Candidatus Ruthia magnifica str. Cm (Calyptogena magnifica): one gene and its partner. Each later gene encodes a partner of the first gene's protein in a complex. Links are inferred from orthologs where the notes say so. Each region holds a gene or a part of one and is shown in the gene's direction. Other genes may lie near its edges. The genes, in order: metK and groL.

Region 1 (17,633 bases):
TAGCACTTGCTTCTGTTAGCTGCTCCAACAGAGTCTTTTCTTTTTCAAATAAAATTCTTGAGTCAATGCCAATAATATGCTTAGCAATATAGTTTGCGTCTGCAATACCATCTATTAACCCTAGTTTATTAGATTCTTGTCCAAGCCAAATTAAGCCTGTGAATAAATCTTTATGTTTTGATAATTTATTACCCCTACCTGCTTTAACCGCATTAATAAAATTTTGATGCGATTTATCTAAAATACTAGTTTGAATGTGCATTAATGTTTTTTCATCTTCTGGAGAAAAAGAGTCTAACAAGCCTTTATATTTTCCTGCAGTATAGAGTCGTCTTTTAATGCCTAATTTTTTAATAGCATCAACCGCACCAAAACTAGACATAACTACGCCAATACTACCAATAATTGAAGATTCATCAGCATATATTTCATCAGCAGCTGAAACAATATAATAACAACCTGAGGCGCAAATATCTTCAATAACCACATAGATTTTTTTATCAAATTGCTTTTTAAAACGCACAATAGCTTTGTAAATTCTACTAGATTGTACGGGTGAGCCACCTGGTGAATTAATTCTTAAAATAACAGCTTTTGCATTTTCTGACTCAAATGCACTGTGCAACAATTCAATAGCTTCATCAGCATCAATTGAACCTGAACTTTGAATAGTGCCACTTAACACCACTTCAGCAACAAAAGGGGACTCTTTTTTAAGTACAGTTTCTAATATTCCACTTCCACTCACACCAATATAAGATACAAAATAAAAATAACCAACAAATAATAGGCTAAATATAATACGCCAACGACGTTTAGACTTATTTTGGCGTACAAATTCTTGTGCAATATCGGCTAGTTGTTCATCAGCGGTACGTTTCATATATAATCTTCGTTTATGTTGAAAATAGATAATCTTAGTTGTCAAAAAGGCTACAACCTTTTATTCAAGCATCTTTCTTTCGAGATCAACTCAGGTGACATTTTACGCATTACTGGCACCAATGGTAGCGGTAAAACTTCACTGCTCAAAATTTTAGCAGGCCTAAACGTGCAAGAGCAGGGCGGGGTTTTTTTAGACAATCATGCAGTCAAATCAGAAATCTATCAAAAAGAAATTTTTTATTTAGGTCATTTATCAGTACTTAGTGGGGAATTAAGCGCACTTGAAAATCTTGAATTTTTAACTGGGCTTAATAAATCTACCAACCAAGTACAATTAATTAAAGCATTAAGTAACATTGGTTTAAAAGGTTATGAAGATGAATACTGCGCCAAACTATCAGCAGGAGAAAAGCGCCGTGTGATCTTGGCAGGATTATTCATCTCCAATGCTAAAGTTTGGCTACTAGATGAGCCTTTTACTGCACTTGATTCTAATGGTGTAGCCATTATTGAACATAGAATCAACAAACACTGCGAACAAGGCGGTTTGTGTCTATTTACTACACATCAAAGTTCAGCCTTACTTAATCAAAAGGTGTTAGCACTATGAATATTTACCTTAAAGCCCTAAAGCGTGACTTACGTATTGCTATTCGCAACCCTTATAACATATTAAACCCGCTGTTATTTTTTATAATATCGGTGTCACTATTTCCCTTAGCCATCAGTTCTGAAACTACCACATTTGCTCAAATTGCAGCGGGTATTATTTGTGTTGTTTCAATGCTCTCAGCACTACTCTCACTAAATGCTTTATTCCATCACGATTTTGAAAATGGCATTTTAGAACAAATGGTGATTTCTCACCATTCATTATCCTTGCTCATTTTGTCAAAAATTACCGCTCATTGGATTTTAACCGGTATTCCTATTATTCTACTATCACCTCTATTGGGTTTGTTTTTATTTCTTGATGGCGATGGTATTTGGGTGCTAATGATAACACTATTACTAGCCACACCAAGCTTGAGTCTTATTGGTGCTATTGGTACTTCACTGATTGTTGGTATTAAAAATTCTGGCATGTTATTATCTTTACTGATACTACCTTTATATATTCCTATTCTTATTTTTGCTTCAAGTGCAGTATCTCAAGCACAATTTGGCTTAGAGATTACGGGTCAATTGTATTTTTTAGCTACAATTCTCATAATAAGTTTAATGACCGCACCTTTTGTTAGTGGCATTGCCTTAAAGATAAGTTTAGAATAATTCATCATTTATGCTATAATCCCAATTACACGCTGATTTGCCCCGATTGCTAGCGTTGTTGCCCAAAAGGTAACCAAAACAAGCTAAAGTAGGTGTTCTTCTTTGTTGAAAACCCGCTTTAAAGATTTTTCGTTTTTACAAGGAGAATAAAAAATGATATTCACTTCTGAATCTGTCTCTGCTGGCCACCCTGATAAGGTTTGTGATCAAATTTCTGATGCCATCTTAGATGCAGCATTGACACAAGATAAGAATTCACGTGTTGCTGTTGAAACTTTAGTTAAAGACAATCATGTCGTACTGGCAGGTGAAATTACCACAGATACCAATATTAACTTTGAACAAATTGTACGCAATACCATTATTGATATTGGCTACAATTGTGATGAATATGGCTTTAATGGTCACACTTGCGATATTACTAATTTATTGGGTAAACAATCTCAAGATATCGCCTTAGGCGTTAACGAATCATCTAATCACGAACAAGGTGCAGGCGATCAAGGTTTAATGTTTGGTTATGCTTGCAATGCCACTGACGTATTGATGCCAGCACCTATTTTGTATGCACACCTTTTGGTTGCACGTCAAGCAAAATTAATGAAAGATGGTACATTACCATGGCTGCGCCCTGATGCAAAATCTCAAGTGTCCATGATTTATGATGGTCATAAAATTAAAGGTGTTGATACTGTTATTTTATCAACCCAACATGATAACGATATTTCGCTTACAGATTTGCGAGAAGCCATCTTAGAGAAAGTCATAAAGCCAGTACTACCTAGCGAATGGCTAAGTAATAAAACCCGATATCACATCAACCCAACAGGTCATTTTGTCATTGGTGGTCCAATAGGCGATGCAGGTCTTACAGGCCGTAAAATTATTGTTGATACTTATGGCGGTATGGCTCGCCATGGTGGCGGTGCATTTTCTGGCAAAGACCCGTCAAAGGTTGATCGTTCTGCAGCATATGCAACACGTTATGTGGCTAAAAACATTGTTGCCTCCGGCTTGGCTGACAAGTGTGAAATTCAAGTTTCTTATGCCATTGGCGTGGCGGAACCTACCTCAATTAATGTGGAAACCTTTGGTACAGGAAAAATTAGCAATCAAGCAATTGAGCGTTTAATACACGAACACTTTGATTTACGCCCTAAAGGCTTAATTACAATGCTTGATCTTAAACGTCCTATTTATCAAAAAACTGCTAGTTATGGTCACTTTGGACGTACAGAAAATGACATTAGTTGGGAAAAAACTGACCGTGCTCACTTATTGAAATAAATCATTGTTGGTATAATGATCAATATGCCAAGGAGCGTTGCATTGAAAAATCAAAACAACGCTCATTTTTTAAACCCTTTATAGAAACAAAAAAATGAGTAAACGACATACAGCAAACCAGATGAACAACCCAACCTTAAACAATCGAGATTACAAAGTCGCTGATATGGCACTAGCCGATTATGGTCGTAAAGAAATAGAGCTTGCAGAAGCAGAAATGCCAGCATTAATGACACTTCGAAAAAAATATCAAAGCACACAACCCTTAAAAGATGCGAAAATTCTTGGTTGTATTCACATGACCATTCAAACCGCTGTTTTAATGGAAACATTGATCAATTTAGGAGCACAAGTACGTTGGTCAAGTTGTAACATCTTTTCAACCCAAGACCACGCTGCTAGTGCTATGGTAGCAGCCAATATTCCAACCTTTGCTTGGAAGGGTGAAACTGAAGAAGAGTTTTTATGGTGCATTGAGCAAACTATTTTAGAAAATGGCAAACCTTGGGCGGCTAACATGGTGCTTGATGATGGTGGTGATTTAACCCAAACGCTACACGAGAAATATCCAGAAATGCTGGATAACATTCATGGTATTTCTGAGGAAACCACAACAGGCATTCATCGCTTATTAAAAATGATGGAAAAAGGTTCTCTTAAAGTGCCTGCTATCAATGTAAACAACTCAGTCACCAAATCAAAAAATGACAACAAATACGGTTGTCGCCACTCGCTAAATGACGCCATTAAGCGCGGTACTGACATGCTCATGTCTGGTAAAAAAGCACTGATAATTGGCTATGGTGACGTTGGCAAAGGCTCTGCACAATCATTACGCCAAGAAGGTATGATTGTTAAAATCAGCGAAATTGACCCAATTTGTGCAATGCAGGCATGTATGGATGGTTTTGAAATTATTTCTCCCTATATCAACGGTATCAATAAAGGTTCAATTGATGGTATCAATAAAGACTTGTTAAATACAACTGATTTAATTGTCACTGCCACAGGCAATATTAATGTTTGCGACAATGCCATGCTACAAACTCTTAAGCCAGGTTCAGTAGTTTGCAATATTGGACATTTTGACAATGAAATTGACACTCAATATATGCTTGATAATTGGCTTTGGGACGAGGTAAAGCCTCAAGTTCATCGTATTTTTAGAACAGACAATAAAAGTGACTATTTGATTTTATTATCCGAAGGTCGTTTAGTTAACTTAGGCAATGCAACAGGACATCCAAGTCGCATCATGGATGGCTCATTTGCCAACCAAGTCTTAGCACAAATACATTTATTTAATGCAAAATTTGCCGATAAAGGCGGTGATATTTATGTTAAAGTACTGCCTAAAAAGTTAGATGAAGAAGTGGCTTCAGGCATGGTAAGTGGTTTTGGTGGTGTACTTACAGTTATGACAACTACTCAAGCTAACTACATTAATGTCCCTAAAAATGGCCCATTCAAGCCTGAAAGTTATAAGTATTAATATCAAAAACGCTCAAAAAAATATTTTGATATAAAACTTTTTATGGTAATTTGCGGTAAAATTTTTGTTATTTTCTGTTGAATTATAATGTCAATTTTAAATTTGGATGCTTGCGCTTCATTTCAAAATTTAATCTCAAAACTACAAACTTTTTGGGCTTCAAAGGGATGTGCTTTATTGCAGCCCTTTGATATGGAAATGGGCGCTGGCACCTTTCACTCCGCTACGTTTCTAAGAGCTATTGGTCCTGAGCCTTGGAAGGTGGCTTATGTACAGCCTTCTCGTCGTCCCACTGATGGTCGTTATGGTAAAAATCCAAATCGTTTACAACACTATTACCAGTTTCAAGTTTTGTTAAAACCTTCGCCCATTGACATTCAAGATTTGTATTTAGAATCTTTAACTGAAATCGGTATTAATTTAACCAACCATGATGTACGCTTTGTGGAAGACAACTGGGAATCAGCAACTTTAGGAGCTTGGGGCTTAGGCTGGGAAGTTTGGTTAAACGGCATGGAAATTTCTCAATTTACCTATTTTCAGCAAATTGGTAGCTTGTCTTGTAAGCCTGTATCGGGTGAGCTTACTTACGGCTTAGAACGTTTAGCCATGTACTTACAAGACGTTGATAGTGTATTTGATTTGATTTGGGTTGAGGGTGTTAGTTATTTTGATGTATTCCATCAAAACGAAGTTGAACAATCAAAATATAACTTTGAAATTGCCAATATCGAGGTACTATTCAGGCAATTTGATGAGGCTGAAGCCATGCATGAAAAATTAATTAAAGCGTCATTGCCTTACCCTGCCTATGAACAAGTAATAAAAGCATCGCATTTATTTAATTTACTTGATGCACGCCATGCTATTAGCACGACAGATCGTGCACGGTTTATTCGCAAAATACATGCCATGAGTCAAAAAGTAGCACAAACTTACTATAATTCACGTAAAAATTTAGGTTTTCCAATACTCAAGCAAGACATGAAAACCAAGTCAAGTAAAAAATAACATGGATATATTTTCCAAAATTTATTTAAGAATTCTAAACTGGGCTGAAAGTAGATATGCTATTTATTATTTATCAGTGATTAGTTTTTTAGAATCTAGCATTCTACCCTACCCTCCGCCTGATGTAATATTAGCACTCATGGTACTCAAACGTCCTGATAAAGCCTGCCATTTTGCTTTTATTTGTACTATTTTTTCAGTGCTTGGCGGCTTGGTCGGATATTTTCTAGGTGAAGTGTTGTTGCAATTTTTATTGAGCTTTGAACTCATCAAGCCAGAATCAATTGCATACATCAAAAAAATTTTTGATACTTATGGTATCTGGATGGTTGGCATTGCAGCATTTAGTCCTATTCCATACAAACTGGCTACCGTTACTGCTGGCACTATGTCCATGGCATTATTGCCATTTATTATTATGTCACTCATTACACGTGCAGCTAGATATTATTTAATTATCTCTCTGGTTAAGGCTTATAGACAACAGTGTGATCAGTGGCTACAAAAATACATCGACCGTTTGAGTTATATCCTAATTGTAGTTTTTGCACTAGGTATTTGGTATGCTAGTTAAATTTTTAACCCTTAAATTTGTCTTTTTGTTAATAATAGTTTATTTTCCCTCTCAAAAAAGTTATTGTTCTCGAAAAATCCATCAACTTACAAAATATTAGTCAACACTAAGAGAACAAAACAAAAAAATTATTAAAGAGATAAGCAAAAAACTAACAGATGGTCTATATTCCATTTAAAAGCAATATCAGTAAAGCCTTCTCAGTAAGAAACAAACATTTGGGCTTAATTTTTGATACTAAAATTGGATAAAATATACGTGCTATTCGTAATATCAAAGTGGTATATGTTGGTAATAAAATAAAAAGTCATACTAAAATAGCCCATTTATATTTTTCAGTCACAAAATAGAAAAATGGTGATACTATTAAAAGGGTCAAATAATTGACATCACTAGCAAAATGTCGTTTTACTTTGAAATGAAAAATTTTAAATAGCCGCTTAAGTATCTGAAATAACAAGCCAAAAGTTAGTTAAAATAGAATTCATGAATGACGTTTTACAAAACATAACCATCTATCAATCCATTGGTGCTTTATTCGTTGTTGCGTTCACTGCGCACTTGACACTTAGCTTTATTTTTAACAGCATTGCTAAACATGCTAGAAAAACAAAGAACCAACTAGACGACCATTTAATCAAAGCAATATTACCACCACTTAAAATGTTGATTTGGTTTGGTTTAATATTTTTATCAATTAATGTATTTACAGACCAAGTTAAAATCTTGGCTAGTGTTATTACCTATATTGATATCATGCCCATCTTTATCATTACTTGGGGAGTTGTTCGAATGGTATCAGGCATTGAAGCTTACTTAATTGAAAAAAATATTCATATTAATAATGATTCAATTAGGCTGTTTTCAAGATTGGCTAAAATTTTAATTATCATTGCCATTGCCTTAGGTGTTGCGCAGTATTTAGGTTTTTCAATCTCTGGCCTACTTACATTTGGTGGTGTTGGCGGTATTGTTATGGGTTTTGCTGCCAAAGATATGTTATCAAATATTTTTGGCGGATTAATGATTCAAATGGACAAACCTTTTTCAACAGGTGATTGGATTCGTTCTGATAAATTTGAAGGCACGGTTGAAAAAATTGGCTGGCGTATAACACGCATCCGAACTTTTAGTAAAAATCCTGTCTATATCCCCAATTCAATTTTTACCACCATTCCCATTGAAACGCCATCACGTATGACCAATCGTCGTATTAAAGAAGTGATTGGCATTCGCTATAATGACATTGAACAACTTCCTATTATTATGAGCGAAATAGAACAAATGCTTAAAGAATATGTAGACATTGATCATTCTCAACCACTAAGAGTTTATTTTAATCATTTTAATGCCTCATCGCTCGATTTCAATGTATATGCTTTTACCAAAACCGTTAATAAAACCACCTATCAAAAAGTAAAAGAGAAAATCCTATTAAGCATTGCACAAATTATTACCAAACACAAAGCTGAGATTGCCTACCCCACTCAAACCTTGTATATTCAAAAATAAAAATTTATGAAAAAATTATATATTCGTACTTTTGGATGCCAGATGAATGAATACGATTCTAATAAAATTGCTGATGTACTTAACCATTCCCATGGTTTGGTGCTAACTGATGATGCAGCTAGTGCTAATGTGTTGTTGCTTAATACTTGTTCAATTCGTGAAAAAGCCCAAGAAAAACTATTCCATCAACTCGGTCGTTGGCGCAAATTAAAAGATAAAAATTCTAATTTAATCATTGGCGTAGGTGGTTGTGTTGCCTCACAAGAGGGTGAGTTAATTCTAGAACGCGCTCCTTATGTGGATATTATTTTTGGTCCACAAACCTTGCATAGATTACCAAGTATGCTAAACGAGGTTTTAACGCCCACGCCCGGCATGAGTGTTAAACCATCAATTGATATCTCTTTTCCAGAAATTGAAAAGTTTGACCATCTACCAAAACCAAAAACCAGCTCCGTTACTGCTTTTGTCTCAATTATGGAGGGCTGTAGTAAATATTGTACATTTTGTATTGTACCTTATACACGCGGTGAAGAAGTATCACGCCCATTTATTGATGTTATCAACGAAGTTAAAATTTTAGCCATCCAGGGTGTTAGGGAAGTTAATCTGCTTGGACAAAATGTAAATGCCTATCAAGGTTTAATGGACGATGGAGAGATAGCTGATTTGGCATTATTAATTAATATTGCAGCGCAAATTGATGGCATTAAACGTATTCGCTATACCACTTCACACCCAACTCAATTTAGCGATAGTTTAATCGAGGCTTACATGGAGGTGCCAAAATTGGCTTCACATTTACACCTACCCATTCAAAGTGGCTCTGACAAAATTCTTAGATTAATGAAACGTGGACACATGGTCATTGAATATAAATCAAAAATTAGAAAATTACGTAAAATTCGCCCAGATATCTCTATATCAAGTGATTTTATTATTGGTTTCCCCGGTGAAAATGAACAAGATTTTCTTGATACCATGACACTGATTGATGAAATTGGCTTTGATAAATCATTTAGCTTTATCTATTCTGCTCGCCCTGGAACACTCGCTTCAAGTTATCTTGATGATGTTGATATGGATGTTAAAAAACAACGTTTAGCCTTAGTACAAAAAACAATAGACAAAAATACTGAACGTATTTCTAAATCAATGGTCGGCAGTGTACAAAAAATATTGGTAGAAAACGTAGCCAAAAAAAGAGATAACCTATTTGGACGTACAGAAAATATGCGTAATACGCACTTCAAAGGTGATAAATCCCTGATTGGTCAAATTGTCAATATAAAAATCACCCAAGGTCGTGGTAATTCTTTAGTGGGTAATTTGATTGCCTAAATATATTGTGATTTGACAAAGTGTCAATTTAGAATAAATCCTCACAAATCACTAACAAAAAAAAATTTTAATAGTTTTTAATTAGCAATTCAATATCATCTGCCATTTCAAGCGGATTGTGTGGAGATGGAAAACCAGCAAAAATTTTTCCATCTGGACTAATCAAATAAATCCAAGCAGTATGATTAATCAAATAATCAGATTCCAACACACCTTTTAACAACGGCTCGTCATTTCTAAGAACTATTGTCTTGCCATTTTTTGAATAAACCACTCGTTCATAATAAGCACCAAAATCTTGCACCAATTGGTCAATCTGACTTTGATCTCCAGACACACCTAAAAAACTTTTATCAAAATGAGTGACATAAGTTTTTAACACTTTAGGCGTGTCTCTAATTGGATCAAAAGTAATGGTTACAAGATTGGGCACAATGCTTGCACCTCTTTTAATCAAAATAGATTTGAGTATTGATATATCCATCAAACCAGTAGGACATACGTCTGGACAATGAGTGTAAATAAAATACAATAACGTCCATTTATCTTTAAAGTTTTTGTTATTAAATTTATTATTATTATGATCAATCAACGAAAAAGATGATAATTCTTTATCAGGATTGTAAAGTATAAAAGAAACTTTAAGTTGTTTTGCTAACTCTTTGTAATTGTTGTCAAAATTAATATACAAAGACAAGGCGATTACTGTCGTCACAACAACAATTAATACTTTTTTAAACATTTAATACTCGTGATGGTTCATCATATTATCTTTGCTTACTTTAGCATGTAATGTTTTTGACAAATCATTGCTAAATACCAACTCAATTATAACATCCTCCTCCTCACTTGGTACTAACTCAGGATTAATCATCATAATATGCCAACTGCCTGGCTTTAAAACCAATTTATTATGGGCAAGAATAGGCATAAAATCTTGTTTAATCATTTTCATCATGCCATTCTTATACTCAGTTTTATGTAACTCAAGTCGTTTATATCCACTGGCATTTGCAGATAACAGTTTAATATCATGGTTAGAATTATTGTGAATTTCCATAAATGCACCTAATGCAGGTGCATTTGGTGGTGCTAAACGTATCCATGGGTTATAAACAGTAATATTATCCGTGTCATGACTCATTGAACATGCTTGGGTAATAATTGATAAGGATAAAACTATCATCAAACTTGATATCATTTTATTCATTGTTTTTCTCTTAAGTTATATTGGTAAAATTTAAAAACATCATTGTATCATAATGAGGAATTTTGACATTCTTAAACATGATCTAATTGGTTATTATTACTTTTTTGATAAAACAACTTAATGAAATTCACATTTAATATTGATAATACAAAATAACTGGCTAATATTTACGGCTCATTGGACAAAAACTTAGAAACCATTGCTAAAAGTTTTGATGTTAAAATTAGCAATAAAGGTATTGATTTTAACATCATTGGAGACAACAAGAGTTTAGCCAAAAAGCTACTTCAAGACTTGAAGATACTAGCCTCAAATAATAAATCTTCATGATATTAAGATGGGCATCAAAACACAAGCTAATTCTGACTCATCAAGCAAGATTATTAGTATAAAAACTAAGCGTAAAGTAACACTAGGACCTATTTATCCATATGCAAAACATCAACCAACAAAATTACGTTAAACGCTATTAAAAATCAAAATTGTACTTTTGGTACTAGTAAGAGCTATCTTGCAGTAGCATGTATTGTTGAAGCGCTAGAAAAATCTGATGTACGTAGACTAGTTTTAGTGCATCCTATGGTTGAAACAGAGTAAAAATTTGGGTTTTTACCTAGCGATATGAATGAAAGAATTGATCCTTATTTACACATATACAAAATGATGAACTTTGAAAAATCATCAACCTACTAGATAAAAACGTGATTTAAATCACGCCACTGACGTTTATGTGTGGTAGGTCTTTAAATGAAACATTTATTATTTTAAATGAGGCTCAAAACATCGCTATAGAGTAAATAAAAATATTTTTAATCCGACTTGGGTTTGGTTCAAAAATGATAATTACTGGTGATGTAACTCAAATTGATTTACACAAGCACAATCAAGTTTGTTACACATAATAAAAGTGCAAAAAAATAAACATAAAATTTTATTTTGTCATTTCGAATCAAAAAACATCATCAGACACAAGTTAGTACAATGTATTGTTTTGGCATATGAAAAATTTGAATAAAAATACTAAAATTATAGTTGGACTCTCAGGTGGAGTTGATTCCTCAGTAGCCACACTATTATTACTTAAACAAGGCTATCAAGTTGAAGCATTGTTTATGAAAAATTGGGAAGAGGATGACAAAAGCGGGTATTGTAGCGTCGAACAAGACTTATCTGATGCACAAAAAATAGCTGACAAACTTGACGTAAAATTACACGCTGTTAACTTCTCAGCAGACTATTGGAACGATGTGTTTATCCATTTTCTCAAAGAGCATAAAAAAGGTCGTACGCCTAACCCTGATGTTTTGTGCAATCAAAAAATTAAATTTAGAGTATTTTTAGAACATGCACTATCACTAGGTGCAGATAAAATTGCTACGGGACATTATGCTCGTATTGCTGAAAAAAATGGCACTTATCAACTCAAAACAGGTTTGGATGATAGTAAAGACCAAAGTTATTTTTTGCATCTTTTAAACCAATATCAACTCTCAAAAAGCCTATTTCCATTGGGTGAAATTAATAAAATTGACGTACGCAATATTGCCATAGAAAATGGCTTTGTTACTGCTAACAAAAAAGATTCAACGGGTATTTGTTTTATTGGTGAACGCAATTTTTCTGAATTCTTAGCAACCTATCTATCAAAACAACAAGGCGATATTGTGGATGAACAAGGACAATTTATTAAACATCATCAAGGATTAGCTTTTTATACTATAGGTCAGCGCAAAGGCTTAAAGATTGGTGGTGGTTTTGGCAAATCAGGTGAGCCTTGGTTTGTAGCAGATAAATGTATTGAACGTAATGAGCTGATGATTGTACAAGGTAATCATGCACTGTTATACCACCAAATTTTAAGCGCCTCCAAGCCTCATTGGATTAGCACACCACCAACATTACCACTGATGTGTAGTGCCAAAATACGTTACCGTCAGCAATCACAATCTTGTATGATTAGCCAAAATGACAACAAGCAAATAAAAGTTGTTTTCAAGCAACTTCAACGTGCAATTACCCCAGGGCAATCTATTGTTTTTTATGATAATAAAACTTGTCTTGGTGGTGCAATTATTGAGTTCAGACTATAATGAATAAATTACGCAACCAAACCTTGGCACTAGCCAGTATACTACAAACCACAACGCTGGTTGATCAACTCGCTTCAACGGGCGCTTGTGATGCAAATAGTAATCAAGCTAGCTTAAAGAGTATTATAACCAGTAGCACCAAACTTGAAGAGGTGTTTAATTCTAAGCAAGATTTGTTGGTTGGTATCGCTGCGTTAAAAGTTGTATTGGGTAATAAAACTAAACGTATACAACAAGTCATTCTTTATGCATTGGCTTTAATCAACCTTGAAAAGAAATTGATGAAAAATCAAACACTACTCAATCAAATCACTTTGGAAATTGACTTGATTAAAAATCAAGAATTCTTCGAGATTTCTCATGCAAATTCAGTAGCACGTTTGGCTCAACTTTATAAGTCAACCTTGGGTGGTTTGAATCCTAGAATTATGATCAATGGTGAACAAATCTACTTATCCAATAAACATACTACAAACCACATTAGAGCGTTGCTATTAGCAGGTATTCGGGCGGTATCTTTGTGGAAATCCCAAGGTGGTAAAACTTGGCATTTACTATTTAATAAGAAAAAGATACTTAATTTGATTAGCTCATTAGAGGGATTGAATAAATAATCCTAACACTCTCTAGACTTTTAGCATCTAAGACTTTATAATTATGCTTTTAATATATTTTATATTTCTCTTAATAATGGCCAATTCAGCAGGTTCTAGAAAACGCGCAAGACAAGCAGTCAAACGTAACAAACACAATTCACAAATTCGCGCTAAAGTTCGTACTTTTATTAAAAAAGTTGCTTACGCTTTAGAAGCGGGCAACAAAGAACAAGCACAAAGCGGTTTTAGCATCATGCAAAAAATAATTGACCAAGCAGTAAACAAAGGCTTAATGCACAAAAGCCAGGCGGCAAGAAAAAAATCACGCTTAAATGCACAAATTAAAGCATTGTAAAATTAGTATTTAAAATTTTACAAAATCCATTTAAAAGAGGGTTTTTGTGTTTACGCCTTTATAATATTCAAGACATTTTTAAAAAAACGTGGTTTTCACCCATTTATTTTCTTGAATAGCGACATGATAAACGAGTATGACAAAGCATTATTTAAAAGCAGCAACCCCCCCGATAAATCATGTTTCAAGAGCCGATTAAAAAGCCTTTAAGGTTCATACCTACATTCTCACAGTAGTTTATTTGGCTCAAATATAATCAATTATGTTCGAAATGATCTTTATAATTTTGCCCGTACGAAGATGATGGTACAGGTACAGTATTTACCCTCTTAAAACAAAACTAGATCATGTTTAATATTGATGAAATTTACACGATCTCTAATTTTTTGTTCTTATGCAATAAGACCATTGAGGATAAAATTCCTACTTGTTGGTTACAAGGAGAAATATCCAATTTAACACGCCCAGAATCAGGTCATTGGTATTTTTCTCTAAAAGACAGTAAAGCCCAAGTGTACTGTGTTTTATTTCGGTTTAATCAGCGTCATATTAAGTTTAACCCTAAAAATGGCATGGAAGTTTTAGTTCACGTCACACCTACTTTATACAAGGCACGAGGTAATTTTCAGCTCATCATACAACATCTTGAACCCGTAGGTATTGGTAATTTAAACCTTGCCTTTGAGCAACTAAAAAATAAGCTTGTTAATGAAGGCTTATTTGACAACATTCATAAAAAACCATTGCCTAATATTATTAACACCATTGGTGTTATTTCTTCATCAACAGGTGCGGTTATTCAAGACATTATTAAAGTATTGAATAACCGTTATCCCTTTTCTGATATTTTATTATTTGATTCAATGGTTCAAGGTCAAGGCTCAGTGAAAAAACTCACAAATGCTTTAAATGCAGCTGACCAATCAGGCAAGTGTGACGTTATTATTATTGCCCGAGGTGGTGGCTCATTAGAAGACTTATGGGCGTTTAATGAAGAAACACTAGCAAGAGCAATCTTCAAGGCAAGCACTCCAATTATTAGTGCAATTGGCCATGAAACTGATACCACAATTTCTGATTTTGTCTGTGATATTTGTGCACCTACACCAAGTGCTGCTGCCATGTTAGTCACACCTGATCGACTAGAATTACTCGCCAATACTGATAAGTTATATATGCGATTACATCAATCTTATCAACAAACTTTGCATGATTATCAATCTGTTCTTAATCAACTTAAATTAAGAATACCAATCTCAAATAAACAAATTGCTTTTTTTAGTCAAAAACTTGACCATGTAAGCATCAATCTTAACAATCATGTAAAATCAACACTTGTATTGAATAATGCCAAACTTAACTCGATATTTTCTGCCTTAAAACAGCACTCCCCTATTGAAGCCATAAAACATATTAAGATTTTAAACCAAGTATCTTTTGCTCAACTCAAACATCAAATCAAACAAATAATTAACATTAATAATAGCGCTTTATATTTAGCAAACGAAAAACTTAAAAAAGCAATAGCCACTTTGACCGATAAGCATAAAACCACATTATCCATTCAAGCTAACTCACTCCATCATTTGTCACCACTTAATACACTTTCGCGAGGGTTTAGCATTACCACTAATGCAAAAAATCAAATATTATCTTCAATAACTGATATTAAAATTAATCAAGCCATTACCACTCAATTAGCTGATGGAAAACTATATTCTAATATTAAAAAAATTGAAAAAAATTAACTTCATCATCTTACTGTCATTATCCAATATTACATTGGCTAATATCAACATTGAAAATACACCCATACCTGGCGGCATTGCTGTGGTTGATTTTCAAAGCAACCATTCAAATCCAAAGGCTTTTTATAGTAATATTCCTATCTACACTCAGTATATCAAAAACCAATACTGGCAAGCATTGATAGGCATACCACTACTCTCAGAAGTGGGAGAGAAATATATCACTATTAAAGGTTTTTTCACTCAAAAAATCACATTTACAGTATATGGGCATCACTATAAAGAACAACACATCACTCTTACTGACAAAAAGAAAAAATACGTCAATCCAAATCTTAAACACATGGAGAGAATTAAACGTGAACGCCCTATTTTGCTGAAAACAAGGAAGCTATTTTCTAAAAAATCTTTATTTAATGGACAATTTATTCGACCTGTAAAAGGTGTTATTACCAGCCCCTTTGGGCTTAAATGTTTCTATAATGAACAACTACGTCGAGCGCACACAGGACTAGATTTTTCAGGCAGTGTAGATACACCAATACACGTACCAGCAGACGGTATAGTGATACTCACAGGGTGTTTCTTCTTTAATGGTAATACCGTATTCATTGATCACGGACAAGGGTTAATTAGTGTTTATATTCACATGAATAAATACTTAGTTAAACAAGGCCAGCTGGTTAATCAAGGGGATAAAATTGGCACCATTGGTCAAACTGGACGTGCCACAGGTCCTCACCTACATTGGGGCATTTATCTCAATCAAACTACAGTTAATCCAAATTTATTACTTAGGTGTATTTAATGAAATCTAATGTGTCTTTATTGCGTAGACTAGGTGCTATGTCCTATGATATTTTCTTGGTGTTTTCTTTAATGTTTTTTGTCACTGGGGTCATTATTATTGTTTTTTTTAATACCAAAGCACCAAATGGCAATACTTTATTTTATGTAGTAACAATACCAATAACTTATCTATACTTTACTTGGTCGTGGGTTAAAGGTAGGCAAACATTGGGCATGAAGGCTTGGAAGTTTCAAATTAAACAAATGAGTGGCAATAATATCACTCACAAACAAGCATTTATTCGATTCATTAGCGCAATTTTTTCTTTTACTATTTTTGGCCTTGGGTTTTTATATCAATTATTTAACAAAGACAATAGAACAATACATGACAAAATTTCTAACACCATTTTAATAAAAAATTGATTTGTATCAATATTACAAACAAAAGAGCTATGCTATAATGTTGCTGATTTATTATTTTAAGTATTGGAAATAAGAAAATGAGTTCAACAGTTGATAATAATAACGTAAGAGGCAATATTCTTATGTTAAGCACTTTAGTTGTAACTTTGGTATTACCATTAGCATTAATCATCCTATCCTATATTGGTATCATCTCCGGCACGGCTGAATATGTTTCAGCATTTGCAGTTATTACATCTATGATTTATATTATTGGCGGCACCATTTGGATGTTCGTCCAAGATTCAAAAGATAGCGCTCAGCTCTCTGATGGCTAATACTATTACTCATTAACTTGAACATCAAAGCATTTATACAGTCTGTTAAAGGGCTGAAAAAAAATCCAAATAAATTATTTGGATTTTTTTATAACTATCAAATAACAATTATTCTTTTAGTACTATTAATCACACTTATTCGTCAAAGCTTTTTGGTTAATAATTTTCCTTTCATACTGTATGATAAACGGCAAATTATTAACCAAAATATTTCAATCAATCAAACACTTGATGAGAAAAATAAACAGTTATCAGTTAAGCTTGAAGCTGAATCAGAAGCTAATATGGAAATTTTAGAATCTATTGCTAGATATAAATTTGGGTTGCTAAAAGAGGGTGAAAAGTATTACCAAATTAACCAATCAAGATAAACCTTAATTAAAGAAAAAATGCCTAGCCATTATTATTTAATCATCCCTGCTAGTGGTGTAGGTGTACGTATGCACCCTGAAAAGGACGGTCTTAATGAACAACCAAAACAATATCTAAAATTAGACAATGGATTAACTATACTTGACCAAACTTTAAAAACCTTACTTAGTATTAATCAAATCAAGAGCTGTGTTATTGCCATTAAAAATAAAGACCATCTGTTTGCTAAATCAGCCTTTAATAACCACCCAAAATTACTAACCATAGTCACGGGCGGTAAAGAGCGCATGTACTCTGTTCTCAATGCGCTAAAAGCACTCATAGATTTTGCTAAAGATGATGATTGGGTATTGGTT
Region 2 (11,346 bases), 170 kb from region 1 along the record:
TATCATCATTAGATGAAAGAAGTTTAGATATTTTACAATCTAGATACTTGAAAGAAGAAAAAACAACCCTACATACTTTAGCAGACAAGTATGGTATCTCAAAAGAAAGAGTGCGCCAACTTGAAACTAAAGCTATGCAAAAGCTTAAATCAAACTTACAAGAGCAATCTCTTTAAAGACTGATTTTTAAGTTCAAGCATTAAGCTTAAAAATTATTTATTTGTTTATTAATCTAGGAGAAAAAAATGAATATTCGTCCCCTTCACGATCGTGTGATTGTCCGTAGAACACAAGAGGAAAAAACCACTGAAAGTGGATTAATCATTCCAGATTCAGCCACAGAAAAGCCTTCAAAGGGTGAAATTTTGGCGATTGGTAACGGCAAAATTAACGATAATGGTGATGTTATTGCATTAGATGTTAAAGTTGGAGACCAGGTATTATTTGGTCAATATGCGGGTAACGAAATTAAAGTAGATGGTGAAACATTGCTAGTTGTACGTGAAGACGATATTGTCGCAATTATTGAATAAAGGAGATTAAAAATGTCAGCAAAAGATATAAAATTTGGCTCAGAAGCTAGAAATTTAATGTTAGATGGTGTTAATATGCTAGCTAACGCAGTTAAAGTAACACTAGGACCTAAAGGTAGAAATGTTGTACTAGATAAATCATTTGGTGGTCCCACAATTACCAAAGATGGTGTTTCTGTTGCTCAAGAAATTACCTTGGAAGGTAAATTTGAAAACATGGGTGCACAAATGGTCAAAGAAGTGGCATCAAAAACCAATGATATTGCTGGTGATGGAACTACAACAGCAACTGTACTTGCACAAGCGCTTGTTATTGAAGGTGTTAAATCAGTAGCGGCAGGCATGAACCCTATGGACCTTAAACGAGGTATTGACAAAGCAACAGAAACTGCTGTTAATGCGTTGCGTGAGTTCTCACAACCTTGTAATGATACAAAAGCCATTGCCCAAGTTGGTACCATTTCTGCAAACTCTGATATTTCTGTGGGTGATATTATTGCTGATGCCATGGAAAAAGTGGGTCAAGCTGGTGTTATTACAGTCGAAGAAGGTTCTGGTTTTGAAAATGAACTTGATGTGGTCGAGGGCATGCAGTTTGATCGCGGCTATTTATCACCTTACTTTGTTAACAATCAAGAATCAATGACTGCTAATCTTGAAACACCTTTTGTATTATTACATGACGGTAAAATTTCAAATATTCGTGATTTATTGCCTACATTAGAAGCAGTTCAAAAATCAGGCAAAGCTTTGCTAATCATTGCCGAAGACATTGATGGTGAAGCGTTAGCCACGTTAGTAGTTAACAATATGCGTGGTATTGTTAAAGTTGCAGCGGTTAAAGCTCCTGGCTTTGGCGATCGTCGTAAAGCAATTTTGGAAGACATTGCCGTACTAACAGGTGGTATGGTTATTTCAGAAGAAGTTGGTTTGTCTTTAGAAAAGGTAACTGAAGAACATCTTGGTACTGCTAAACGCATTGAAATTGGCAAGGAAAACACTGTCATTGTTGATGGTGCTGGCAAAAAAGTCGATATTGATGGCCGTATTGCACAAATTAAAGCACAAATTGAAACTACAACGAGCGATTATGATAAGGAAAAATTGCTTGAACGCTTGGCTAAATTATCAGGTGGTGTTGCTGTGATTAAAGTAGGCGCTGCTACTGAAGTTGAAATGAAAGAAAAGAAAGGCCGTGTTGATGATGCGTTACACGCCACTCGTGCTGCTGTTGAAGAAGGTGTCGTTCCTGGTGGTGGTGTTGCCTTGGTTCGTGTTATTAAAGCCTTAGATGGATTAACGGGTGATAATCATGATCAAAATATTGGTATTGACATTGCTAAACGCGCTATGGAGGCACCATTACGCCAAATTGTAACAAATGGTGGTGGTGAGGCTTCTGTTATTCTTAACGAAGTTGCCAAAGGTAAAGATAATTATGGCTACAATGCAGCAACAGAAAAATATGGTGATATGCTTAAGATGGGCATTTTAGATCCAACAAAAGTTGTTCGTGCAGCGTTACAACATGCTGCCAGTATTTCAGGTCTTATGATTACAACTGAGGCGATGATTACTGATACTCCTCAAGATACACCTGCTACTGCTGCAGCACCTGATATGGGTGGCATGGGCGGTATGATGTAACAATTTTTTTATTTAAGTAAATAAAAAGCTCCATAAAATGGAGCTTTTTTTTGGTATGATACTTGTAAAATTATCATATTCAAACATTAAGACCACTGCATTAGCCTAGCATAACCTATGAAGCACATAAAACAAGGACCCCTCTTACCTAAAAGCTCGTCAAATAGTGAGCTATTCGCCTTATTTTTGTATGGGGAATGCACTATTTTTTACACCCTAAGTTGTATTAATTCATTATGAGTAACTACGATTCATCCTCTATTGAGATTTTAACAGGTCTTGAAGCAGTACGTAAACGTCCAGGAATGTACACTGAAACTGAGCGCCCAAACCACCTTGCCCAAGAAGTTATTGACAATAGTGTTGATGAAACAATTGCAGGATATGCTTCTAAAATTAGCGTTATTTTATACAAAGATGGTTCTTTATCCGTTGAAGATAATGGTCGAGGTATGCCTGTGGATATTCACCCTAAAGAAGGAAAATCAGGTGTTGAAGTTATTTTAACCAAACTCCATGCAGGTGGAAAATTTTCAAATGATTCATACCAATTTTCAGGCGGCTTACATGGTGTTGGAATTTCAGTGGTTAATGCCCTATCCACCTTAGTAGAAATCTGGATTAAAAGGGACGCTAAAGAACATTACATCACTTTTTCAAACGGTTTTAAGCAAACAGAACTTGAAATAACTCGCAAAGTTGGAAAACGTAACACAGGTACCACTGTTAAATTCAAACCTGATGCACAGTTTTTTGACACCATTAAATTCTCTGTAACCAAATTACGCCATAATCTACGCTCTAAAGCGGTTTTATGTCCAGGTTTGGAGGTTAATTTTTATAATGAAATAGATGAAGCAACAGATAAATGGATTTACAAAGAAGGCTTAAAAGATTATCTGTCTATATCTTTAGATGTTTTAGATTGCCTACCACCCACACCATTTATTATTGATTATAAAACTGACGAACAGCAACTTAATTGTTCGCTTGCATGGACGCAATACAACACCAATGTTGTGGCTGAAAGTTATGTTAACCTTATTCCAACCATTGGTGGTGGTACACATGTTAATGGGTTAAGATCAGGGCTTAATGAAGCCCTAAAAGAATTTTGCGAATTTAGAAATTTAATCCCCAAAAACATCAAACTCACGCCTGATGATATCTGGCAAAAAATTGCTTATACATTATCTATTAAAATATTAGACCCTCAATTTTCCGGACAAACTAAAGAAAGACTTTCCTCTAGAGAGAGTGCTAGTTTTGTTGCCAATGTCGTTAAAGATGCCTTTAGTCTTTGGCTAAATCAACATACTAGCATTGCAGAGCAAATCGCTCAATTGGCTATTGCCAATGCACAAGCAAGACTTAAAACTAATAAAAAGGTCATTCGCAAGAAAATAATTAGCGGTCCTGCCCTGCCTGGAAAATTATCAGATTGTACTAGTACTGATCTTAATCAAACAGAAGTATTTTTAGTTGAAGGTGACTCTGCAGGCGGTTCTGCCAAACAGGCAAGAGACAAAGAGTATCAGGCTATTTTACCACTACGCGGTAAAATTTTAAACACTTGGGAGGTTGATTCTGAGCAAGTATTGGCCAGTAACGAAATTCATGATATTGCCATTGCTATTGGTCTTGAGCCTAATAGTGAAGATTTATCTGGCTTGAGATATGGAAAAATTTGTATTCTTGCTGATGCCGATTCAGATGGCGCACATATTGCTACGCTCATTTGCACTTTATTCGTAAAACATTTCCAAAAACTTATTCAAAAAGGACATATATTTGTTGCAATGCCACCCTTGTATCGTGTGGATGCAGGAAAATATGTTCATTACGCCCTTGATGACAATGAACGAGATGCTATTATTAAAAAAATAGAAAATAAAAACAAGCATGTTAAAATTCAAGTTCAGCGTTTTAAAGGTTTGGGTGAAATGAATCCATATCAACTAAGAGAAACCACCATGCTACCTGATACTAGGCACTTAATTCAACTCACATTAGATGATCCATTGCAAGTTTTTCAAACTATGGACATGTTGTTAAGTAAAAAACGCGCAGCTGATCGAAAAAAATGGTTAGAAGAAAAAGGTAATTTGGCTAATGTCTAATACTAGACATAAAATCAAGGCCGTTATTCTTTTATCTGGTGGGCTAGATTCTACTACAACTTTAGCTATTGCCAAAACAAAAAACTTTGAATGTTATAGTCTGAGTTTTGATTATGGACAAAAACAAAAGTCAGAGTTAAAATCTGCTGAGAATTTTGCCAAAATTTTTGGCTCTATTAAACATAGAGTTATGAAAATATCTTTATCTAATATTGATTTCTCTGCCTTAACAGATGATAAAATAGACATACCAAAATTTTCTAAAAGCGATGATATTCCGATCACTTACGTACCTGCTCGTAATACTATTTTTTTATCCTATGCACTATCATGGTCAGAAGTATTAGACTGTCAGCATATATTTATTGGTGTTAATACACTGGATTACTCAGGTTATCCTGATTGTAGAGAGATTTATATCAAAGCATTTGAGGTAATGGCTAATCTTGCCACTAAACAAAGTATTGAAGGGAAAAAATTAACCATTCATACGCCGCTAATTCATTTGAATAAAGCACAAATTATCAAAAAAGGACTTTCTCTTGGCATTGACTATTCACTAACAACAACATGCTATCAGGCAGATAAAAGTGGAAAAGCTTGTGGCATTTGTGATGCGTGTGAATATAGAAAATTAGGCTTTATAGAAGCAAAAGTAGCAGACCCAACCCGATATCAAATTTAGCATTATTTACATAAAATACTTTAATAAAAAATTTTAAATTTAATCTTGTATAACCTCTTTTTGACGATAAAATAATAGCTATTAAAATAGTTAAGGAAATAACAAATGAGTATTGAACAAAGAGTAAAAAAAGTTGTAGCTGAACAATTAGACGTAAGCGGCGATATTGATAACAATGCTTCTTTTATTGATGATTTAGGTGCAGATTCTTTGGATACTGTTGAATTAGTTATGTCTCTTGAAGAAGAATTTGACTGTGAAATTCCTGACGATCAAGCTGAAAATATTACCACAGTTCAACAAGCAATTGATTACGTTAACAATAATTTATAGTTTTCGTTTATCAACTTAACGCAATAAAGTTATTTTTCTTAAAATTAAGTGCTTTTTATATTAAGTTTTAAAACATTATGGGTAAAAGAAGAGTTGTTATTACAGGTATGGGTATGGTTTGCCCAGTCGGTTTAAGTGTAGATGAATCTTGGGATAATATTCTTAAGGGTCATTCTGGCATTGCTTCACTTACTAATATCGATACCAAAGGTCAATCGGTTACGTTTGGTGGCTCGGTCAAAGGTTTTGAAATTACCGACTACTTAAAGCCTAAAGATGCCAAAAAAATGGACACTTTTGTCCATTACGGTATGGCCGCTGGCATTCAAGCTATTGAAGACAGTGGTATTGAAGTTACCGAACAAAATGCCCATCGTATCGGTGTTACTATCGGTGCTGGCATTGGTGGTCTTGGTACAATTGAAAAAACTGCAGATTTATTCAGAGAAAAAGGAGCAAAGCGCATTTCACCTTTTTTTGTCACCTCTTCAATTATCAACATGATTTCAGGCAATCTTTCTATAAAATATGGCTTAAAAGGCCCTAATTTTGCTATTGTGAGTGCCTGTAGTACAGGCACTCACAATATTGGCGGCGCTTCTCGTTTGATTGAATATGATGATGCTGATGTAATGATTACTGGTGGTGCTGAAATGTCAACCACCAACTGTGGTTTAGGTGGTTTTGCTGCAGCACATGCATTGTCTACTCGTAATGATGACCCAATAAACGCTTCTCGCCCTTGGGACAAAGACAGAGATGGTTTTGTGCTTGGTGATGGTGCAGGTGTTGTGGTGTTAGAAGAGTTCGAATACGCTAAAGCACGTGGTGCAAAAATTTATGCACAAGTTTCAGGATATGGCATGAGTAGTGATGCTTATCACATAACACTACCTTCAAAAGGCGGAGAAGGTGCGGCCAGATGCATGCAAAATTCACTAAAAAACTCAGGTATTAACACCGATCAAATTGATTATATTAACGCACATGGTACTTCCACGCCATCAGGCGACCAAGCAGAAACAGATGCTACTAAATTGGCCCTTGATAAGCACGCTTATAACATTGTCATGAGTTCAACCAAATCTATGACTGGGCATTTATTAGGTGCTGCTGGTGGCATTGAAGCCATCTTTACTGCACTCGCCATTAAAAATCAAATTGCACCACCAACCATTAACATCATCAATCAAGACCCAAATTGTGATTTAGATTATTGTGCTAATGAAGCACGAGAAATGACAATCAATCATGCCATTTCTAACTCATTTGGATTTGGTGGCACTAATGGCTCAATTGTATTCAGCAAAATTTAACAGCTTCATTCACATTAACGAAGATTAAAAAATTACTTGAAAATGTTGATTATTTTACTGTTGTCAAGTCAACACTTTTGATTTTATCAGCATCAGAAATTAACTCATAGATTGTAATTGTACCATTTTGAATACTATTAAGTGCAACTTCCTTATTCATGACTAAAGACCAGCTTTCATCAGTTGCAATAAACTGTACAGCGCCACCAATCAATGCTAAGATAATAACAATACTGAGAATAAATTTAATCATATTTTTCCTTAATTAAGTATGTGCTAAAAAATACCATTTGCTTGCAATAAAGCATTAATCGAAGGCTCTTTACCTCTAAACTTTATATATTGTTGCATAAAATTCAAACTACCACCTATCTCCAAAATATTATACAAGAAATCTTTAGAGGCGTTAGAGCCAATACCGCCTTCCCCTTGTACATAATAATAAGCATCAGCTGCTAAAACTTCTGCCCATTTATAACTAAAATATCCTGCTGCGTAACTCCCTGAAAAAATATGACCAAAAGTGTTTAAAAATCTATTTTCATCAATGCTATCCATCAGCGCTGTTTCTGATCGAACTTGGGTTAATACTTCATAAGTATCTGAATTTGACATGTGTGTTTTAAGATCCCACAATGAAAACTCACACTGTCGTAACATAGCCAATGCTGAATGGAAATTTTTAGAAGCAATGAGTTTATTAAACAAATCATCGGGCAAAGATTGCCCAGTTTTGTAGTGCTTTGAAATTAAGGCTATGACTTGTTTTTCAAACGCATAAAATTCCATATATTGGCTAGGAAGTTCCACACCATCCCATGGCACACCAGATATACCTGCAGCACAAGGGTATTTAACCTTAGTCAATAGATGGTGTAACGCATGTCCAAATTCATGAAATAGAGTAACAATCTCATCAAATTCAAATAAAGCTGGTTTGTCTTTAGTGTAGGAATTAAGGTTACAAACCACAAAAGCAACAGGTTTATGAGGTTCAATTAAAGGTTGATAATCTGTCATCCATGCGCCAGAACGCTTGTTTCTTCTAGCGTATAAATCAAGATAAATTCTACCAATGAGTCCATTTTTATCACTAACATTTAAAACTTTAACATCAACATGATAGCTATCTTGCTGTATTTTCTCAATTTTAATTTGATATAAATTTTCAATAGTTGAGAATAGTCCGTTTAATACACTACTCTCTGGGAAGTATGGAGTTAGATCAGATTTTTTAAATCCAAATTTTTGCTCTTTAAGTTTTTCACTATAAAACCCAAAATCCCACGGTTTTAAATCAATTCCTGAAAGCTTCTTTAGTTCTTCTAACTCTAATTGCGCCTGAGGCTTTGAACGCTCTACCAAATTATACAAAAACTGAAGCACTTCATCAATTGTACTAACCATTTTAGACATAATAGATAACTGCGCATAATGCTCAAAACCTAAGATATTAGCCATTTCAGCGCGCAATGATAAAATCTCATCCATAATTGGCTTGTTATTATAATCAGTTGAAGTAATACCCAATTCTGAAGCTCTTGATACATAAGCTCTATACACTTCTTCTCTTAAATCTCGGTTGTCTAAATAAGTCATAACATCCATATAAACAGGCATTTGTAAACTTAACTCATAACCCTTATCAGTTTTAATTTTTTCTAGTTCATTATCACTATAGCCTTTTAACTCATCTTTATCTACAATTTTTTTCCACTCATTAGTGGACTTTAAAACGTTTCTAGAAAATTCATTACTAAGTAGACTTAGTTTTTTCTTAATGGATTTAAATCTATGCGCAAAATTGCCTTCCAAGTCCACACCTGAAAGCTCAAAGCTCTTTATGACATCTTTAACGATATGTTGTTGTTGCTTATTAAGATTAGTTTTTTTGAGTGTTTTATAAGCTTGATATAAACCTTTGTTGGTAGATATATTAGAATAAAAATTAGTAATGATTGGCAATGTTTTTTCATATTGTTGATTAAATTCATCACTAAACATGACTGCATTTAAGTGTGAGTTAACACTAGTGAACTTATCCAATTCAAGAGCCGTTTGATCAGTAGCTGCAACCACACTATTCCAACTAGTACCAAGGCTTGCTTTTTCTACCACCTTAAGCCCATTTCTGGTTAATTTTTCAATGGTTTTGACAATATTTTTAGGTTGGAAATTTGGTTTCATAATAAATTAATATGGTGGAAGGAGTGGGATTCGAACCCACGGTACACAAAGGTACACACACTTTCCAAGCGTGCTCATTCGGCCACTCTGAAATCCTTCCGAAAAAAATTATTTTAATCAAAAATGGCTAATATTTCAAGGTTAGCTGATTTTCATACCTAGTTTGACATTAGAATCAACTGACAAAATATGCAATGATTCACCATCACCTGCTGCAAAGCACCATACCTTGTGAAATACCAAAACGCATTTTTCTAGGTACTATGTTTGCAACCATAATGGTGAGCCGTCCTTCTAATTCCTCATTTGTATAATACGCTTTAATGCCTTGCAAACACATTGCGTGTTTCTTGTTCGCCAATATCTAATGTTAATTGTAATAATTTATCCGTGCCTTGTACATTTTTGGCTTTGATAATTTTAGCAACACCTAAATCAATTTGAATCATATTATCATTCTAGTATTTATTCTACGCAACTACTTGCATGTTTTGTTTTGAAGCTTCAATAACTTGCTCAATTTTTTCATCTTCAATACGTGACATTAAAGGTTTGAATGTATTAATTTGATGCTTGGTTAAAGGACGTTTTAAATCCTGCCAATTGAACGCATCTATATTTAAAAACATCTCAGCTTGTTTTGCCATAACAGGCAATACTGGTTTAAGATAAGTCATTAACACTCTAAATAAATTAATAGCAAGTGAAGTCACGTCATGCACTTGTTTAGTATCTTTTTTTACCAGTTGCCATGGCTTATGCTCATCGATATATTGATTAGCTTTATCGGCTAATTTCATAATCTCACGCATAGCTTGATTATAATTACGCGCTTCATAGTGTTTTTTAATGATATCACCACAAGCAACAAATTCATGATAAAGCTCAGGATCAATAGCATAATCAGATAAAGTTTTGTTAAATTTCTTAACAAGAAATCCCGTACTACGTGAAGCAATATTAACCACTTTACCTACTAGGTCTGAATTTACACGTTGTTTAAAATCAGTCAAATTAAGATCTATATCGTCAATTTTAGCAGACAGTTTATAGGCGTAATAATAACGCAAACATTCAGGATTAAGATGATTAAGATAAGTTCTAGCCTGAATAAATGTGCCACGAGATTTGCTCATTTTTTGTCCGTTCACGGTTAAAAATCCATGTACAAAGATTGCACTTGGCGTACGATAATTCGAGCCCATCAATATAGCCGGCCAAAAAAGTGCATGGAAATAAACAATGTCTTTACCGATAAAATGATAAAGCTCTGTATTTGAGTCTTTATTAAAGTATTCATCGAAATCCAAACCCTGTTCATCACAAAGCTTTTTAAAACTTGCCATATAGCCAATCGGTGCATCTAGCCAAACATAGAAATACTTGCCTTCCACATCAGGAATTTGAAAACCAAAATACGGCGCATCACGAGAAATATCCCATTGTTGAAGGCCTTGTTCAAACCACTCAGATAATTTGTTGCTAACTTCATCTTGTAAATGCCCTTCTTTGATCCACGCTTTAAGTTGCGTTTCAAATTGAGGCAAGTCAAAGAAATAGTGTTCCGAGTCTTTAGCGATTGGAGTTGCATCTGAAATAATAGATTTGGCATTTTTTAGTTCTGTTGGCGAATAGGTTACCCCACAAATTTCACAATTATCACCATATTGGTCATTAGCACCACATTTAGGACAATCACCTTTAATGAAGCGATCGGGTAAAAACATCTGTTTTTCAGGATCAAACGCCTGAGAAATGATACGTGTTTTAATAAAACCAGCATCATTTAACTTGTGATAAATATTAGCAGAAATGTCTTTATTTTCCTGACTATGAGTTGAGTGATATTTGCTAAAACCTATTGAAAATTCTTTAAAATCTGCTTGATGGCGTTCACTCACACCCTTAATTAACGTCTCAGGAGTAATACCAAGCTCATCAGACTTAAGCATAATGGGCGTGCCATGTGTATCATCAGCACAAACATAATAACACTCATTACCCATCATTTTTTGAAAACGCACCCAAATATCAGCTTGAATGTATTCCAATAAATGCCCCAAATGAATTTCACCATTAGCATAAGGCAATGCTGAGGTAACGAGAATTTTTCGCGATGTCATGTTAATAGGCTTGTTAATATTAAGGGTGGCTTATACCATTATACGATAAAATATCGCTATTTTACTTAATTGGATACAACAAAGATGGCAGATTTAACGAACAAGGAAATTGAAAATATTTTATCCAAGGTTGTTGATATTTATACCGAACAAGATATTGTTTCTTCAAATATCATTAATGATATTAACATTGATGGTGATAAAATTCAGGTTAACATTGAACTTAATTATCCTGCTAATAGTTACCACGCTATCTTATCCAAAACCATTACCGATACATTAGCAAAAAATGGTATTAACCATGTTAGTGTTGATATTAAAACCAAAATTGTTAAGTACATAGTTCAAAAAGGTGTTGATGTCCTGCCAGAAGTTAAAAATATCATTGCAATTGCCTCGGGT

The links.
Region 2: the proteins of metK (region 1) and groL are in contact, whole or in part, in a cryo-EM structure (PDB 8P4O), measured with the Escherichia coli proteins. The link is inferred for Candidatus Ruthia magnifica str. Cm (Calyptogena magnifica) from one-to-one orthologs.

What each region holds. Positions count from the first base shown.
Region 1 is NC_008610.1:784,591-802,223, forward strand. The notes cover bases 1,590-4,377. They hold metK (methionine adenosyltransferase), read left to right. Parts: upstream 1,590-2,310; coding sequence 2,311-3,444; downstream 3,445-4,377. Other genes in these bases: ccmB (heme exporter protein CcmB), read left to right, coding at 1,590-2,157; RMAG_RS03650 (adenosylhomocysteinase), read left to right, coding at 3,566-4,377. Outside these bases: RMAG_RS03630 (S49 family peptidase), read right to left, coding at 1-883; cytochrome c biogenesis heme-transporting ATPase CcmA, read left to right, coding at 899-1,495; more of ccmB, read left to right, coding at 1,492-1,589; more of RMAG_RS03650, read left to right, coding at 4,378-4,936; RMAG_RS03655 (glycine--tRNA ligase subunit alpha), read left to right, coding at 5,024-5,947; RMAG_RS03660 (YqaA family protein), read left to right, coding at 5,949-6,521; RMAG_RS03665 (mechanosensitive ion channel family protein), read left to right, coding at 7,008-8,033; tRNA (N6-isopentenyl adenosine(37)-C2)-methylthiotransferase MiaB, read left to right, coding at 8,040-9,374; RMAG_RS03675 (SCO family protein), read right to left, coding at 9,442-10,116; RMAG_RS03680 (copper chaperone PCu(A)C), read right to left, coding at 10,117-10,584; RMAG_RS06145 (hypothetical protein), read left to right, coding at 10,922-11,047; RMAG_RS06150 (PhoH family protein), read left to right, coding at 11,053-11,181; tRNA 2-thiouridine(34) synthase MnmA, read left to right, coding at 11,583-12,674; high frequency lysogenization protein HflD, read left to right, coding at 12,674-13,288; rpsT (30S ribosomal protein S20), read left to right, coding at 13,365-13,625; xseA (exodeoxyribonuclease VII large subunit), read left to right, coding at 13,973-15,373; and 5 more genes. UniProt on the Escherichia coli protein: Catalyzes the formation of S-adenosylmethionine (AdoMet) from methionine and ATP.
Region 2 is NC_008610.1:612,315-623,660, forward strand. Bases 1-2,862 are described here. They hold groL (chaperonin GroEL), read left to right. Parts: upstream 1-545; coding sequence 546-2,180; downstream 2,181-2,862. Other genes in these bases: rpoH (RNA polymerase sigma factor RpoH), read left to right, coding at 1-176; RMAG_RS02805 (co-chaperone GroES), read left to right, coding at 246-533; parE (DNA topoisomerase IV subunit B), read left to right, coding at 2,417-2,862. Also shown: more of parE, read left to right, coding at 2,863-4,300; 7-cyano-7-deazaguanine synthase QueC, read left to right, coding at 4,293-4,985; acpP (acyl carrier protein), read left to right, coding at 5,091-5,318; fabF (beta-ketoacyl-ACP synthase II), read left to right, coding at 5,396-6,634; RMAG_RS02835 (hypothetical protein), read right to left, coding at 6,684-6,887; RMAG_RS02840 (M3 family metallopeptidase), read right to left, coding at 6,911-8,821; iron-sulfur cluster carrier protein ApbC, read left to right, coding at 11,029-11,346.